DNA from 2 places in the Lysinibacillus sp. EB106-09-02-XG168 genome. Region 1 is predicted to be linked to the other one. Evidence: a T-box and tRNA genes for the amino acid it is inferred to sense, from the RefSeq annotation. Region 1 holds a T-box; the other holds one or more tRNA genes.
The links. The T-box of region 1 lies ahead of leuS (leucine--tRNA ligase). A T-box ahead of a tRNA ligase gene usually reads a tRNA of that ligase, here a tRNA-Leu.

Region 1 (8,451 bases):
GCGATAAAGAAAATTACAAAGACATTCGAACGACCAATATAGTCAGACACAGCAGCCCATATTAAACGACCACCACCATTAAATAATCCCATTATACCTACCATTGCTGCGGCTCCCGCAACTGATAAACCTACAATTTCTTGAGCCATTGGAGATGCAACAGAAATCATCATAATACCTGCTGTTACGTTTACTAAATGCATTGACCAAAGCATCCAGAAATGCTTAGTTTTTACAGCTTCACGTGCTGACATGACAGCTAAATCTTTCTTCACTACTTCTTTACCATTATCTGCAGCCGCCTTCATATTCGCTGGCATATAACCAGGTTTAGGCGGTGCTATATATGAAGCCCCTAAAATCATTAACGTGAAATAACTTGCCCCTAAAATAAAGTACGTTGTAGAAATTCCCACAGCCCCCATTAAGTTAGCTGCGACTGGCGCTGTAATAAGTGCTCCTGAACCAAATCCAAGTACAGCCATACCTGTTGCTAATCCGCGGCGATCCGGGAACCATTTTACTAATGTCGATACAGGCGCAATGTAACCAATACCCATACCCAATCCACTTAGTAAACCATATGTTAACCAGTACAATGTTACGGAATCCATTGAAATCGCTACACCTGCACCAGCTTGTCCTGCCCCAAATAGAACAGCTGCTATCATCGCAGATTTACGTGGCCCCATTTTTTCTACTAAGTTACCAAATAATGCTGCCGAAAAACCAGCAAGCCCCATCATTATTGTGAAGGCAACCGTTACGTTTGTTTCACTCCATCCCATTTCTGTAACAATCGGTATCTTGTATACACTGTATGCATATGCTCCACCGATTGAAAGGTGAATAGCGATTGCAGATAATGCAATTAACCATCTATTTTTATTCATAATTTCTCTTTTCTCCCCTCTTTTGCTACCTGTGAAAATTTTATGAACGTCTCTGTAAAACAATTTACCACTTAGAATTATTCAAATGCAAGATGTTTTTTTAAAAAATATTATTTCTGCAAAAAGTATTTTATTTTTTACCCCAATAATTTTATAACGAAAACCCTACAGTCTCTAAGCAAATAGATGTTTTTTAAACAAAAACCATAACATTTTTTAGCTATTATTATTTTTCTACTCTATTATCCAATTTCATATTAACTATATCAATATAATTAATTTTGTGCATATTTTCACATGCAATCTATGTATAATCCTCTTTTTCTAACGCTTATTATTTCTTCGTGCTTCTATAAAGAGTTATAAACAAATATCCATTAAGTAGAAATAACTTGGATAAAAGAGAATTTTAAAACTAAAATAGACAAATTCTGTTCACGCAAAAAGGGATATGAAAATCATATTAAATGATTTAATTAACTTTTAATGGATATTCAATTAAATAAATACAATACACATTGTGCATACTTCAAAACGAATAATCATTACTCATTGATTTTTATTATTCAAATATATATTTTTTCTTTCAGTAAGAATCCTACACATCCTTTTTAGCTATAACTAGTTATGCTTTTTAAACTAAAAAACAACTAAACCAATCAGTTATAACAGAAATATTTGCTATAGCACACAAGTAAAAACAGTACTTTTCAACCAAATAATAACAATGTTTATAAATACCAATTCTAGATTTATTTATGTAAATACTAGCTTTTACGAAGATATGTATTCTATTAGAGACAGTTAATCTAAGACGACCTTCAATACATATTTCGAATGGAAATTCTCCATTAATCAAAAAGAGATGCTCGAAGAATTTCAGAGCATCTCTTTCTTTTTTATGAAAAATAAATGATAAATACAATTATTAGTGCTAGTGACATAATAGATGATCCAATCGATATATAATGTCTTTTTTCCTCTCGCACATAATAATAGTCAATCACAATAGAACTCATCATGAAGACTGCTATAAAAATGCATATTGTAGCCGTATATAGAAACAAACCGTATATATTAAATAAAATTAAAGTCGCAAATTGAATAAACTTAGCAATATACGTTGTACGTTGATGACCTGTATTTATATATTTTGGCTCTTTCAGAATGCTAAACATTTTTTGAATAGCTTTTTCAGTAAGCCACACTAGAAGGAGAGCAATTATTAAAAAAGTAAATATCTCACCGAAACTAATATCTTTTTCATCTTTTTGCATAAGGGCAATAAATGATGATGCTGTATCGCCATCTTGTACTTTGTAAAAGATATTTGTTTGTCGATCGCTAAAAGCTAGCTGCTCATCGTTTAAGAACATTTTTAGCTGCACAACCTGCCCATTGTCAAACTCCACCCATACATCACGATATGCATAATAATCATCATCCTTCTCCGAAATAACTGCCTTTTGAAGCGTATTAGCAATGAGCTTTGTTTCCGAATCATTTTTATAAGACTGTTGCCCTAAAATCCAGCCAGGTCTTCCGGCCTTAAAGGTATCTTCCTCCCAATTATACGCACTCGTAAACTGTTTAACCTCATGTTGGGCTAGTTCAATAATCGCAGCATGCTTAGATAAATCTACTTGCTTCCATGGACCAATTACAATCAAGAAGAGGATCGTCACGACTGCTCCAATGAAAACCATTGGATATTGCCATCTACGAGGTTGTTTATTTTGCTGAACTACATTGTGCAAAATACGCTCCTGCAATTGTTGTGAGAAACGCGGGGCTTCTCCAAGCTCTTTATCCAGTTTATTCTTAAAAGATGTCATCTTCTAGCACCTCCCAATGGTTTTTGTCCAGTTTTTCCTGCAAAATTTGTCTAGCTCTACGAAGTCTTGTTTTCACTGTACTTTCGGTACATGCAAGTACCTCCGCTATCTCACGAACCTTTAATTCTTGATAATAATAAAGAATAATTACTTCTCGGTAGTTGATTGGAAGCTCAAACAAAGCTACTGTTACAATTCTTCGTTCATCCTTTTCAATCAAATTTATTTCTGGCGATCGTTTACTGACTCCAATGTGCAGCTTTTCAAATAAAATATGTCGCTTATTTTTCCAACTTCGTAAATAGTCATGACTTTTATGTACTGTTATTTTTACTAAATATGTTTTTAGCGAGGATCGCTGTTCAAAGCGCTCCTGTTGCCGATAATAAGCAAAAAAGACATCTTGAACGATTTCTTCTGCAATAGCCCAGTCTTTAACATATAGATAAGCTACACGAAGGCAATACTCACCATGCTCTTCCATAATATTTGCTAAATGCTCACTCAAACAAACACCTCCTATTCAGACTATAGTCGTATCAAAATCTTAGATGGTTTCAGCAAAAAAGAAAAAAGCGCCCAAATATTGGACACTTTTCACATTATTATTTCACGACGATATTAACAAGCTTACCTGGAATGACAATTATTTTTACTAAGTCTTTGCCTGCCATATACTCTTGTACTTTGTCATCTGCAAGAGCTACTTTTTCGATTTCTTCTTTTGAAGCATCTTTCGCTACGATGATTTTTGCACGTACTTTGCCTAGTACTTGTACTGCGATTTCCACCTCATCATCTACAAGTTTAGCCTCATCATATGTTGGCCATTCCTTATATGAAAGTGATTCATCATGACCTAATATCTGCCATAGTTCTTCAGCAACGTGTGGCACCATTGGAGCTAGCATTTTCACAAAGCCTTCAGCGTATTCTGTTGGAATTACATCCGCTTTGTAGCAATCATTGATGAATACCATCATTTGTGAAATAGCTGTATTGAAGCGAATACCTTCATAATCCTCTGTCACTTTTTTCACAGTTTGATGATATGATTTTTCTAATGTTTTGTCATCAGAAGCTTGAATTTTTGCAGCGATTGTACCATCTTCTTCATTAACAAATAGACGCCAAATACGATCTAAGAAGCGTCGTGCCCCGTCCAAGCCATTTGTTGACCATGCAACAGATGCTTCAAGTGGACCCATAAACATTTCATATAGACGTAAAGTATCAGCACCGTGTGAAGAAATGATTTCATCTGGGTTAACGACATTACCTTTTGATTTAGACATTTTCTCATTACCTTCACCAAGAATCATCCCTTGGTTAAATAATTTATGGAATGGCTCTTTCGTGTGTACAACACCTAAATCGTATAATACTTTATGCCAGAAGCGAGCGTATAGTAAGTGTAATACCGCATGCTCTGCCCCACCGATATAAATATCAACTGGTAACCAACGTTTCAGTAATTCAGGGTCTGCGATTGCTTCTTTATTTGTTGGGTCAATATAACGAATGAAGTACCAGCTAGAACCTGCCCACTGTGGCATCGTATTCGTTTCGCGACGACCTTTTTTGCCTGTTTCAGGATCAACAACATTTACCCATTCAGAAATGTTCGCTAACGGAGATTCACCCGTACCTGAAGGACGAATATTATCTGTTTTTGGTAGTACTAATGGTAATTCTGATTCTGGCACTGGCGTCGTTGTACCATCTTCCCAATGAATCATAGGAATTGGCTCACCCCAGTAACGTTGACGAGAGAATAACCAGTCGCGAAGACGGTAAGAGATTTTCTTCTCTCCCACACCTTTTTCTTCAAGCCATTGAATTGCCTTAGCAATACCTTCCTCTTTGTTTAAGCCATTAAGGAAGTCAGAGTTAATATGTTGACCATCACCTGTGAAGGCTTCTTTGCTAATGTCTCCACCTTCAAGGACAGAAATAATTTCTAAACCAAATTCTGTAGCGAATTCATAGTCGCGCTCATCATGTGCTGGAACTGCCATAATTGCACCAGTACCGTATGATACTAATACATAGTCCGCAACCCAAATCGGCATTTTTTTACCGTTAATTGGATTAATTGCATAGGCACCTGTGAATACGCCTGTTTTTTCTTTCGCTAAATCTGTGCGTTCTAAATCAGATTTCAATTTTACTTTATCTAAATAAGCTTCAACAGCTTGTCGTTGTTCAGCACTTGTAATTTGATCCACTAATTTATGCTCAGGTGCAATAACACAGTATGTAGCACCAAATAATGTATCAGGACGAGTTGTAAACACTGTGAAGTTTTCATCTGTTCCATCTATATCAAATGTTACTTCTGCACCTTCAGAACGACCAATCCAGTTACGTTGCATATCCTTAATAGACTCTGGCCAATCAACTTCCTCTAAGTCATCGATTAAACGATCAGCATAGGCAGTAATTTTAAGCATCCATTGCTTCATTGGACGACGTTCTACAGGGTGACCACCACGCTCTGACTTTCCATCAATAACTTCTTCGTTTGCAAGTACTGTTCCAAGTGCTGGACACCAGTTTACAGCTACTTCATCTACATAGGCTAAGCCTTTTTTATAAAGTTGGATAAAGATCCATTGTGTCCATTTATAATATTCTGGATCTGTTGTGTTAATTTCACGATCCCAGTCATAGCTAAAACCTAACTCTTGGATTTGACGCTTAAATGTTGCAATATTTTTCGCTGTAAATTCTGCCGGGTCATTTCCTGTATCAAGTGCATATTGCTCTGCAGGTAAACCGAATGCATCCCAGCCCATAGGATGTAGGACGTTATAACCTTGCATACGCTTGAAGCGTGAAAGGATGTCTGTCGCTGTGTAGCCCTCTGGATGTCCTACATGAAGACCAGCACCAGATGGGTATGGGAACATGTCTAACGCGTAAAATTTTGGTTTTTCTGTTTCGTTTTCAGTTTTAAACGTTTTATTATCAGCCCAATATTGCTGCCACTTTTTTTCGATTTGTTGATGATTAAAACTCATTATTTTTCCTCCTTTGAATGTGTCATGCTCTTCAACTTAAGAATTGACAAAATATTTAAAAAATAAAAAAACTCGCCCCTTTCTTCATTAGAAAGGGACGAGAGAATTCGTATCTCCCGCGGTACCACCCACATTAGTGATCACACTCGGCTTTAGCTTCCTTAACGCGGAAGGAACGGCACGAGCTGTTGCACTCGGGCAGACTCAGAAGGCGAGTTCAATTTGCTTTCCTACTAGCTCCCACCAACCGCTAGCTCTCTAAAAAGAAACACAAATTTACTATTCCTCATCATTGTCTTACATGTATTGCATTTATTCTAATGGAAAGTACTGAAAAGCACAAGACTTTGTTTACATACTAACCATTTTTGAACAAATTAAATCCCTATGAAGGTAACAATATTCGAAACAAGTTGTATCCATAGTGCTCGCTTTATTTTAAACTACAAGAAAGCTCCGTAAAAATAACTCCTAGCGCAAAAGCACCAGCATCCGGATAACCTAGACTTCTTTCACCAACTGTTCCGGCGCGACCCATTCGAGCTACGATTTCCTTTGTATATTCCGCTCCTTTAACAGCAGCCTCTGCCCCTTTCTCAAAAGCTGTTTTAAAGTCCGCACCAGTTGCAGCGCTTTCTAACCAGGAATTTACACAAGGTACAAGCGCATCTACAAGCGTTTTATCGCCTACCTCTGCCCCTCTTCCGAAAGAACGCTCACCGACAGATTGTATACCTTTCAGCGTAGCTTGTAACATTTCAGCAAACTCTCCAACAGTTAATTCCATTTTCCCCTCGACTGCTTTACTAGCAGCTCGGAAAGCCCCGCCCCAAATTGGACCAGAAGCTCCTCCGCAATGTTCCATAATGATCATGGAACAACCATCAAGAAAAGTCCCAATACTTAAATGTTTATGATTTAGAATCGAGGCCCATCCTCGTTTTAATTCCTTAAAACCTTTTGCGACACTCATTCCGAAATCGCCGTCACCTGCATGGGTATCCAATTCGCAGAAAGGCACTTCGTTCTTAATAATAATCTCGCTCATTTTATCTACAAGATAAATCATATTATTTAATGTGATTACCTCGTTTTTGATGATAGCGTGTTCTTCTTCTGTTTCCGTCTCAAAGAATACTTCTTTCTCTTCTACATTATCATTAATATCTACGTATTCTACACGTTCAACCGGTCCATCTACCTTAAATGCAGGTGTATTACATTCTTTCGATAATAGTGTACTCAGTTCATCATCTAGTTTCATTACTGTAAGAGAGATCCCAGCCATATCAATACTTGTCATGTAATTGCCGACAAACGTTCGATTGATTCGTATATTTCTTTTACTCAGTTCTCTAGCAACCGCATTATTAAACAGATAAAGTTCTTGAAGTGGTGTACCACCAAATCCATTTACTAGAACAGCAATTTCAGCATCTTTATCTAATCCTAAATCTTTCATAAGGTCATTTGTCATACGTAAAGCTAATTCATCTGCAGCCATCATTTTTTCTCTTTTTCTCCCTGGCTCTCCATGAATACCGACACCATATTCCATCTCGTCCTCCCCCAATTTGAAAGTAGGTGATCCACTAGCAGGAACCGTACAGGAAGTTAGTGCCAGACCAATTGTTCGAACATTTGCCGCTGCTTTTTCCGCTACAGCTTTAACCTGCATCAAATCCATACCTTCTTCTGCAGCTGCACCAGCAATTTTATGTACTAACACAACTCCTGCAACGCCGCGGCGTCCTACTGTATAAAGGCTATCTTCTACTGCAATATCATCTTCTACGCGAACGTACTCTACTTGAATGCCATCCTCCATGGCTAAGTGGGCGCCATTTTTAAAATTCATTATATCTCCGCTGTAATTTTTAATAATGAGCAGTGTACCTTTTTGGCTGGCTGTTGCTTTAATTGCTTGATATACCTGTATTTGTGAAGGAGAAGCAAACACATCACCACATACCGCAGCATCCAGCATTCCTTTTCCTACTAACCCTGCATGTGCTGGTTCATGTCCACTACCGCCACCGCTAATTAAAGTTACCTTATTTGCATTCATCGCTTTTTTCTTAATTACTTTATATTTTTTTAATAGCTCAAGTTCCGGGTGAGCCATAACTATCCCCTTGCACATTTCCATTACAAGTGATTCAGGTTGATTCATAATTTTTTTCATCTTTAATCCTCCCCTATAAGTTTTGTCACATTCTACGAACCCTATTTGTAGACATACTTCTATAATTATTCAAAGAAGATTCCTGCTATGATACATACCCCTCGAAACATATTTGAAAACGAATTCTAGTTTTCTACGTAAAATGAAAGCTTTGTCTAAAGATACTCATCCTCGACATAATTGCGTTCCTTTATTACGGGGTAAAGTGAAACTTTAATCGATAGGGTATTTTCTGCACCCCATCGATTATTAGTTTTCACCAATCGGGCAATTAGGGGCAGTTTTTATTATTTACTGCCCCTTATTACGGGATAAAGTGAAACTTTAATCAGTGGGGTGTTTTCTATACCCCACTGATTATTAGTTTTCACCAATCGGACAATTAGGGGCAGTTTTTATTTACTGCCCCTTATTACGGGATAAAGTGAAACTTTAATCAGTGGGGTGTTTTCTATACCCCACTGATTATTAGTTTTCACCAATCGGACAATTAGGGGCAGTTTTTATTTACTGCC
Region 2 (8,451 bases), 360 kb from region 1:
ATGGTACACAAATTGGGTATCAAATCATGAAGGAGCAAGGTTTTGGACATATCATCAATACATCATCAGCTGCAGGCTTGGGACCATCTCCTATATCAACTGCATACTCAACTACGAAGCATGCTGTTGTAGGCTTAACAACATCACTACACTATGAAGCTGAGGAATTTGGCATCAAGGTAAGTACCCTTTGTCCGACTTTTGTTGATACACCTATTTTTGATAAAGCAACAGCTATTAATATCGATAAATCAGCGATGTTCAAACAATTGAAAAAGCAAAAAATGATGTCTTCACAGCAACTAGCGAAAATCGCTATTGCAGGCGTCCACAAAAATAAGCCTATTATTTGTCCTATGCCAATGCGTAAAACAATGGATGTTGTCTTTACGATCTTACCTTCGTTACACAGGGCATTAATGAGAATGGTCTGTAAAGTAAGTCGAAAAGCTCGATTAACATAAGTTTGTAACGGTAAAAGCTTTCTTCCGGATGGTAAAAAACCGCTATGCTTTTCTGCCGGCAAGGCACGAGCCGCATCAGTGCAAAAAATAGGATCTTGAACACGAAGGCATATGTCTCCTTCGCTATATTTTCATTTACACTACATTGAAAAACAATTCTAGGAGTCTCGCGGCTTTTTACCTTTTTAATTTAGATAACAAAAACACTGAACGAAATAACCCCTTTTAAGAGACAAGTAGCTAGTTTTTATGCTCTTCTTCATTTTTCTTATAAATACCTAAGAGTAAAATAATAAGACCTATGATAAAAATTATAGGAAATAAAACCATCATAATCGATGCTGCCCAACCGTTTCTAACCAATACTCCATACAATACGCCAATTATATATGATAAAAATGGTGCAAACGCAATCATTATAATGATACCCCAAATGATATATCTTCCTTTTTTTAACCTTCCTTCGCTTAATTGGAATCCCGCTATTAACCCTACTAATACAATTATTAAGGCAATAACAAACGTCATTTCAAATCACCTCCTCCTTTCCTTCTACAATATGCTGCTTTCGTTTATCGATTTGGTAACTTAACACTAGGCTTTTAAAAATATTTCGTAATTTGTGCCTAGACTGCAACCATCCATTGATTCAAAAAAAATACCACAACCATCAAAAAGCTATGGTTGTGGCTTTCTACTACTCGATCTAAATATCATCTTGCAAAATGACACCATCGCTCATTTTTATAATACGATCTGTATAAGCAAGCATCCCTTCATCATGGGTCACCATTAAAGTTGTAATGTTTAACGATTTAGTTAAATCCTTAATTAATATCATAACCTCTTTTGATCGTTGAGAATCTAAGCTTGCAGTTGGTTCATCTGCGAATAGAACTTTTGGTTTATGAATGATCGCACGAGCAATTGCAACACGTTGCTTCTCCCCGCCAGACAATGATTGAGGATAGGCCATTTTCCGATGGTCCATCCCTACTAATTTTAATATGCGATCCACTTCATTTTTTTGTTCCTGTTTATTTAATTTTGATTCAGAAACATCTAGCATTAGTAGCAGCTGGTCCTCAACTGTAAGAAAAGGTACGAGGTGTGCAAATTGAAAGACAAACCCAAATTCACTTGCTCGTACTTTTCGAACCTCCTCAGCGTTCATAATTGACAGGTTTTTTCCTTCAAATATAACATATCCATCTGTTGCAGGTTGAAGTCCCGCGGCAATTGTCAATAGCGTACTTTTACCGGAACCAGATGCACCTACCAATGCAGTTATTTCTCCTTCTTTTAATGAAAGATCTATCCCTTTTAGTATTTCCTCATCTACCTCGCCAGTCGTAAACGTTTTTCTAACTTCATCGATTTTAAATAAAGTCATATTAAGCCTCTCCTTGCTGTATCGCTTGTAATGGTTCAATTTTTTTAATTTGGATTGCTGAAATTGTAGCGCCTACAAATCCAATAATTAGGAATACGATCGATAATTGTGTTGTTGTCGCAATCGATAAAGTGAATGGCATTCCTTTTGGCGCTATCAGATTAAAGGCCTGGCTAAAGGTTACAGATAAAACAAGTGAAATAACTGTAATGATGGCCATCTGTGTCCATATCATTTTGAATAACTTGCTTGTTTTCAAACCAATCGCCTTTAAGATTCCGTATAAGCCGATTTTTTGGACATTCATCATATAGAAGAAGATGGCGTACAGCATCCCACTAATGACTACTAAAAACCAAACAATCATATTTAAAGACATTTGTTCTGCGTTATAACTTGGGATTGTGTTAAGAAATTCTTTATTTGAAAATGATTCTAATCCAGCAAATTCTTTCGAAGAATCTCCGTCTGGTACGAAAATCATCTGCATTTCATCCACACGATAAATTTCTTTATAATCCTCTTGATTAATATAGGCAACAGGTGCATGACTATATTTCTTTTGGATGGCAAATCCCTTTACTACAAACTTGCCACCAAATTGATTACTCGTTAATGTATCTCCTACTTTAATTCCTTTATCTTTCATGGAACTGTCTAATATAACTTCCTCATGTTCCACATTTTCAAATAACGCTGAATCGGTCGATGTAACAAAGGCAACGCTTTGCTGCTTATCGTCCTGATCATTTAAAAAGCCCATTTGTAATGAAAAAGCTACTGCATCTTTTTCTTTGCTCAATATTTCATTTTGTGTACCACTATCTATTTTTGACAGATTATAAGTTCGATCTGCATCCTCATTCATATAAAATTGACCTTGTGGTAAATCCTTAATTAGAGCTGCATTATCTTGAGACAATCCGTTCGCCAAACCAGAAATAATAAAAGTTAATAAACTAACTAAAAAAACAATTGACCCTAATATTAAAAATCTTATTTTATTTTTCTTAATTTCTTTCCACGCAAGATTCATCGTTAACTCCTCCATTCCTTTTTACATCCTTAGCATAAAATCCTTAAATGAACGGAAGATGAACTAATTATTAATTATGAGATGCTTTTAACAAAAAAAAGCTCATAAACCTTTTCTTTTTTAGGTTTACGAGCTGATTGTAATATTCATCATTATTATAGTACGCTTTTAACAGATCCATTAGCCCTCTAAACGAATGACAGCTTTTTTATAATATTTTGGGGTTTCCTCAATTCTTGATTCGTACAAAACTACTTCTTCTACTAGAAATTCAGGAAGCTGAAAATTATCTTCCATCAATGCCTCTGACGAAATTTTCCCGCATGCTTCATCCCACTTTCTTGCAACAGTTATATGGGGGACAAAGGGCTTCTTATCTAATTCAAATCCAACCTTCATACAGTCTTGGTATACTATTTCTTGCACAACTTTTAATTGCCGCGATTCGAGCAGATCCGCCCATAAAATTCTTGGATATTCTTTTCTTCCAAAAGTATTGAACCCCTGAATTTTTAATTCGAATGGAGAAACATTCAAAAGATTTCCCCTCGCTTCATTCATTACAGCTTGTAATTGCTCTTCATCCGCATGACCTAAAAAAGCCAAAGTGATGTGATAATCTTCCTGATGAACCCATCGTTTAAAATGAAAGTCTGTTTTTAATTTTTCCCCTCTCACATTAAGAGCTGCTTTAATGTCTGAAGGAAGTGGAACCGCAATAAAAAAGTGTCTGTTCATAATCATACCTCTCTCATCGTAAATGCTACTTCACAGGCATTATGTCTTTTCCTACTATAATTTAACCATAACTACTCACGCTAAAGGCGAATACTGCTCAGCTAAAGTAAACATTCCTGCTATTTAAATAATCCACTTTGCTTTTTATCTATTTTTTTCTTATTATCTTTTCTTATTATCTTTTCTTATTATCTTTTCTTATTAAATAACTCCCCAGCTTTCGGTGTTCCTGTTACCACAGCACCTATTATCTCAATATTTATTTCCCTTCTCCTTGTTAAACTCCTGTTTAACTTAATAGCTTCTATTATTGTTACTGCTGTTACAAAAACGTTCGTGCTGCTGGTGCATCACTTTGGATTACTACTGTAAAACAAATCTGATTATGTGTAAAATTTGTGTAAAACAAAATCAATTCTTATCGTTTTCTATCTTATTCTCAGGAAATGCAAAAAGCTCATAAACCCTATCATATCAAGGTTTATGAGCTTTCTTAACTTTTTTATCGTAACGTAAATTAAACTAAAGATACCGGTGGTCGGGGTCGAACCGACACTCCAAAGGAACACGATTTTGAGTCGTGCGCGTCTGCCAATTCCGCCACACCGGCACAATGGAGATAAAAAAAATCGGATAAACCGATTGAGTAATAAATTATGGAGGCGGCAACCGGATTTGAACCGGTGATAAAGGTGTTGCAGACCTGTGCCTTACCACTTGGCTATGCCGCCTTAATAATTGGAGCGGAAGACGAGGTTCGAACTCGCGACCCCCACCTTGGCAAGGTGGTGTTCTACCACTGAACTACTTCCGCAATAAATGGCTGGGATACCTGGATTCGAACCAGGGCGTGACGGAATCAAAATCCGTTGCCTTACCGCTTGGCTATATCCCAAAAGTTAAATATATAAATGGGGCGACTGATGGGAATCGAACCCACGAATGCCTGAACCACAATCAGGTGCGTTAACCACTTCGCCACAACCGCCATATTATTATATTTTATTATTTTAAATTAAATGGGGCGACTGATGGGAATCGAACCCACGAATGCCTGAACCACAATCAGGTGCGTTAACCACTTCGCCACAACCGCCATGAAATTAATTAATTGGCAGGGGCAGTAGGAATCGAACCCACATCAAAGGTTTTGGAGACCTCTATTCTACCGTTAAACTATGCCCCTATAAAAAACTGGTGGAGGGGGACGGATTCGAACCGCCGAACCCTAAGGAGCGGATTTACAGTCCGCCGCGTTTAGCCACTTCGCTACCCCTCCGGGAATACATGGTGCCGGCGATAGGAGTCGAACCCACGACCTACTGATTACAAGTCAGTTGCTCTACCAACTGAGCTACACCGGCAAAAAAATATGGTGGGTCAGGACGGAATCGAACCGCCGACACTTAGAGCTTCAATCTAATGCTCTACCAACTGAGCTACTGACCCATATTTTTAAAAAATGGCGGTCCCGACCGGGATCGAACCGGCGATCTCCTGCGTGACAGGCAGGCATGTTAACCGCTACACCACGGGACCATTTTGGTTGCGGGGGCCGGATTTGAACCAACGACCTTCGGGTTATGAGCCCGACGAGCTACCACTGCTCCACCCCGCGATAATAAGGTGATTTATTTAAATAATGGTGGAGGATGACGGGCTCGAACCGCCGACCCTCTGCTTGTAAGGCAGATGCTCTCCCAGCTGAGCTAATCCTCCATCTGGGTATTAAATGGTGACCCCTACGGGATTCGAACCCGTGTTACCGCCGTGAAAGGGCGGTGTCTTAACCACTTGACCAAGGGGCCATCGTTTGGAATGGAAAATCCTTAAAGTGCTGGCGGAGAGTAAGGGATTTGAACCCTTGAGACAGTGTTAACCGCCTACACGATTTCCAATCGTGCTCCTTCGGCCACTCGGACAACTCTCCAAGAATGGCTCCGAAGGCAGGACTCGAACCTGCGACAACCTGATTAACAGTCAGGTGCTACTACCAACTGAGCTACTTCGGAATAATTTTATCATATAGCCTAGCGACGTCCTACTCTCACAGGGGGAAGCCCCCAACTACCATCGGCGCTAAAGAGCTTAACTTCCGTGTTCGGTATGGGAACGGGTGTGACCTCTTTGCCATCATCACTAGACTATTTTGAAAGACAATACTTATTATAACATATCTTTGTTGAAGTTACAAGTATATTTTTAATAGTTTTTATTCTTTCAAAACTGGATAAACGGTGCATTGAATGTTTCAAACATTTTGGTTAAGTCCTCGATCGATTAGTATTCGTCAGCTCCATGTGTCACCACACTTCCACCTCGAACCTATCTACCTCATCGTCTTTGAGGGATCTTACTTACTTGCGTAATGGGAAATCTCATCTTGAGGGGGGCTTCATGCTTAGATGCTTTCAGCACTTATCCCGTCCACACATAGCTACCCAGCGATGCCTTTGGCAAGACAACTGGTACACCAGCGGTGTGTCCATCCCGGTCCTCTCGTACTAAGGACAGCTCCTCTCAAATTTCCTACGCCCACGACGGATAGGGACCGAACTGTCTCACGACGTTCTGAACCCAGCTCGCGTACCGCTTTAATGGGCGAACAGCCCAACCCTTGGGACCGACTACAGCCCCAGGATGCGATGAGCCGACATCGAGGTGCCAAACCTCCCCGTCGATGTGGACTCTTGGGGGAGATAAGCCTGTTATCCCCGGGGTAGCTTTTATCCGTTGAGCGATGGCCCTTCCATGCGGAACCACCGGATCACTAAGCCCGTCTTTCGACCCTGCTCGACTTGTAGGTCTCGCAGTCAAGCTCCCTTGTGCCTTTACACTCTACGAATGATTTCCAACCATTCTGAGGGAACCTTTGGGCGCCTCCGTTACCTTTTAGGAGGCGACCGCCCCAGTCAAACTGTCCGCCTGACACTGTCTCCTGCCCCGCTAAGGGGCATGGGTTAGAATTTCAATACAACCAGGGTAGTATCCCACCGACGCCTCCTTCGAAGCTGGCGCTCCGAGATCTCTGGCTCCTACCTATCCTGTACAAGTTGTACCAAAATTCAATATCAGGCTACAGTAAAGCTCCACGGGGTCTTTCCGTCCTGTCGCGGGTAACCTGCATCTTCACAGGTACTATAATTTCACCGAGTCTCTCGTTGAGACAGTGCCCAGATCGTTACGCCTTTCGTGCGGGTCGGAACTTACCCGACAAGGAATTTCGCTACCTTAGGACCGTTATAGTTACGGCCGCCGTTTACTGGGGCTTCAATTCGCAGCTTCGCTTGCGCTAACCACTCCTCTTAACCTTCCAGCACCGGGCAGGCGTCAGCCCCTATACGTCACCTTACGGTTTTGCAGAGACCTGTGTTTTTGCTAAACAGTCGCCTGGGCCTATTCACTGCGGCTCTCATGCGCTTGCACGCTCAAGAGCACCCCTTCTCCCGAAGTTACGGGGTCATTTTGCCGAGTTCCTTAACGAGAGTTCTCTCGCACACCTTAGGATTCTCTCCTCGACTACCTGTGTCGGTTTGCGGTACGGGCACCTCTCACCTCGATAGAGGCTTTTCTTGGCAGTGTGAAATCAGGAACTTCGTCCATACGGACTCGCCATCACAGCTCAACGTTACAGTGTGCGGATTTGCCTACACACACGCCTTACTGCTTGGACGCGCATATCCAACAGCGCGCTTACCCTATCCTACTGCGTCCCCCCATTTCTCAAACGGTGAGGAGGTGGTACAGGAATATCAACCTGTTGTCCATCGCCTACGCCTATCGGCCTCGGCTTAGGTCCCGACTAACCCTGAGCGGACGAGCCTTCCTCAGGAAACCTTAGTCATACGGTGGACGGGATTCTCACCCGTCTTTCGCTACTCATACCGGCATTCTCACTTCTAAGCGCTCCACCAGTCCTTCCGATCTGACTTCAACGCACTTAGAACGCTCTCCTACCACTGACATCGTAGATGTCAATCCACAGCTTCGGTGAATCGTTTAGCCCCGATACATTTTCGGCGCAGCGTCACTCGACCAGTGAGCTATTACGCACTCTTTAAATGATGGCTGCTTCTAAGCCAACATCCTGGTTGTCTGTGCAACGCCACATCCTTTTCCACTTAACGATTACTTTGGGACCTTAGCTGGTGGTCTGGGCTGTTTCCCTTTTGACTACGGATCTTATCACTCGCAGTCTGACTCCCGTGTATAAATATCTGGCATTCGGAGTTTGTCTGAATTCGGTAAACCGGGATGGCCCCCTAGTCCAAACAGTGCTCTACCTCCAGTATTCTCATCACGAGGCTAGCCCTAAAGCTATTTCGGAGAGAACCAGCTATCTCCAAGTTCGATTGGAATTTCTCCGCTACCCACACCTCATCCCCGCACTTTTCAACGTGCGTGGGTTCGGGCCTCCAGTAAGTGTTACCTCACCTTCACCCTGGACATGGGTAGATCACCTGGTTTCGGGTCTACGACCACGTACTATTTCGCCCTATTCAGACTCGCTTTCGCTGCGGCTCCGCCTTCTAAAGCTTAACCTCGCACGTAATCGTAACTCGCCGGTTCATTCTACAAAAGGCACGCTATCACCCATTAACGGGCTCTAACTACTTGTAGGCACACGGTTTCAGGATCTCTTTCACTCCCCTTCCGGGGTGCTTTTCACCTTTCCCTCACGGTACTGGTTCACTATCGGTCACTAGGTAGTATTTAGCCTTGGGAGATGGTCCTCCCGGATTCCGACGGAATTTCACGTGTTCCGCCGTACTCAGGATCCACTCAGGAGAGAACGAACTTTCGACTACAGGGCTTTTACC

Region 2: it encodes a tRNA-Leu, which carries the amino acid that the T-box ahead of leuS (leucine--tRNA ligase) is inferred to sense. The anticodon was not compared.

What each region holds. Positions count from the first base shown of each region.
Region 1 covers NZ_JBYTDN010000003.1:3,778,555-3,787,005, forward strand. The annotation lists gene AC3WSO_RS19130 (L-lactate MFS transporter) at 1-893, opposite strand, end outside; gene AC3WSO_RS19135 (DUF4181 domain-containing protein) at 1,793-2,728, opposite strand; gene AC3WSO_RS19140 (sigma-70 family RNA polymerase sigma factor) at 2,715-3,236, opposite strand; gene leuS (leucine--tRNA ligase) at 3,334-5,751, opposite strand; T-box leader at 5,842-6,053, opposite strand; gene dhaK (dihydroxyacetone kinase subunit DhaK) at 6,185-7,936, opposite strand; gene AC3WSO_RS19155 (SulP family inorganic anion transporter) at 8,444-8,451, opposite strand, start outside.
Region 2 covers NZ_JBYTDN010000003.1:4,136,800-4,145,250, forward strand. The annotation lists gene AC3WSO_RS20960 (SDR family NAD(P)-dependent oxidoreductase) at 1-464, shown strand, start outside; gene AC3WSO_RS20965 (hypothetical protein) at 705-992, opposite strand; gene AC3WSO_RS20970 (ABC transporter ATP-binding protein) at 1,171-1,857, opposite strand; gene AC3WSO_RS20975 (ABC transporter permease) at 1,859-2,893, opposite strand; gene thpR (RNA 2',3'-cyclic phosphodiesterase) at 3,074-3,631, opposite strand; tRNA gene AC3WSO_RS20985 (tRNA-Leu) at 4,161-4,241, opposite strand; tRNA gene AC3WSO_RS20990 (tRNA-Cys) at 4,289-4,362, opposite strand; tRNA gene AC3WSO_RS20995 (tRNA-Gly) at 4,371-4,445, opposite strand; tRNA gene AC3WSO_RS21000 (tRNA-Gln) at 4,452-4,526, opposite strand; tRNA gene AC3WSO_RS21005 (tRNA-His) at 4,544-4,619, opposite strand; tRNA gene AC3WSO_RS21010 (tRNA-His) at 4,652-4,727, opposite strand; tRNA gene AC3WSO_RS21015 (tRNA-Trp) at 4,744-4,817, opposite strand; tRNA gene AC3WSO_RS21020 (tRNA-Tyr) at 4,827-4,910, opposite strand; tRNA gene AC3WSO_RS21025 (tRNA-Thr) at 4,920-4,995, opposite strand; tRNA gene AC3WSO_RS21030 (tRNA-Phe) at 5,005-5,080, opposite strand; tRNA gene AC3WSO_RS21035 (tRNA-Asp) at 5,095-5,170, opposite strand; tRNA gene AC3WSO_RS21040 (tRNA-Met) at 5,175-5,249, opposite strand; tRNA gene AC3WSO_RS21045 (tRNA-Val) at 5,275-5,350, opposite strand; tRNA gene AC3WSO_RS21050 (tRNA-Glu) at 5,365-5,439, opposite strand; tRNA gene AC3WSO_RS21055 (tRNA-Ser) at 5,470-5,561, opposite strand; tRNA gene AC3WSO_RS21060 (tRNA-Asn) at 5,567-5,643, opposite strand; rRNA gene rrf (5S ribosomal RNA) at 5,660-5,775, opposite strand; rRNA gene AC3WSO_RS21070 (23S ribosomal RNA) at 5,892-8,451, opposite strand, start outside.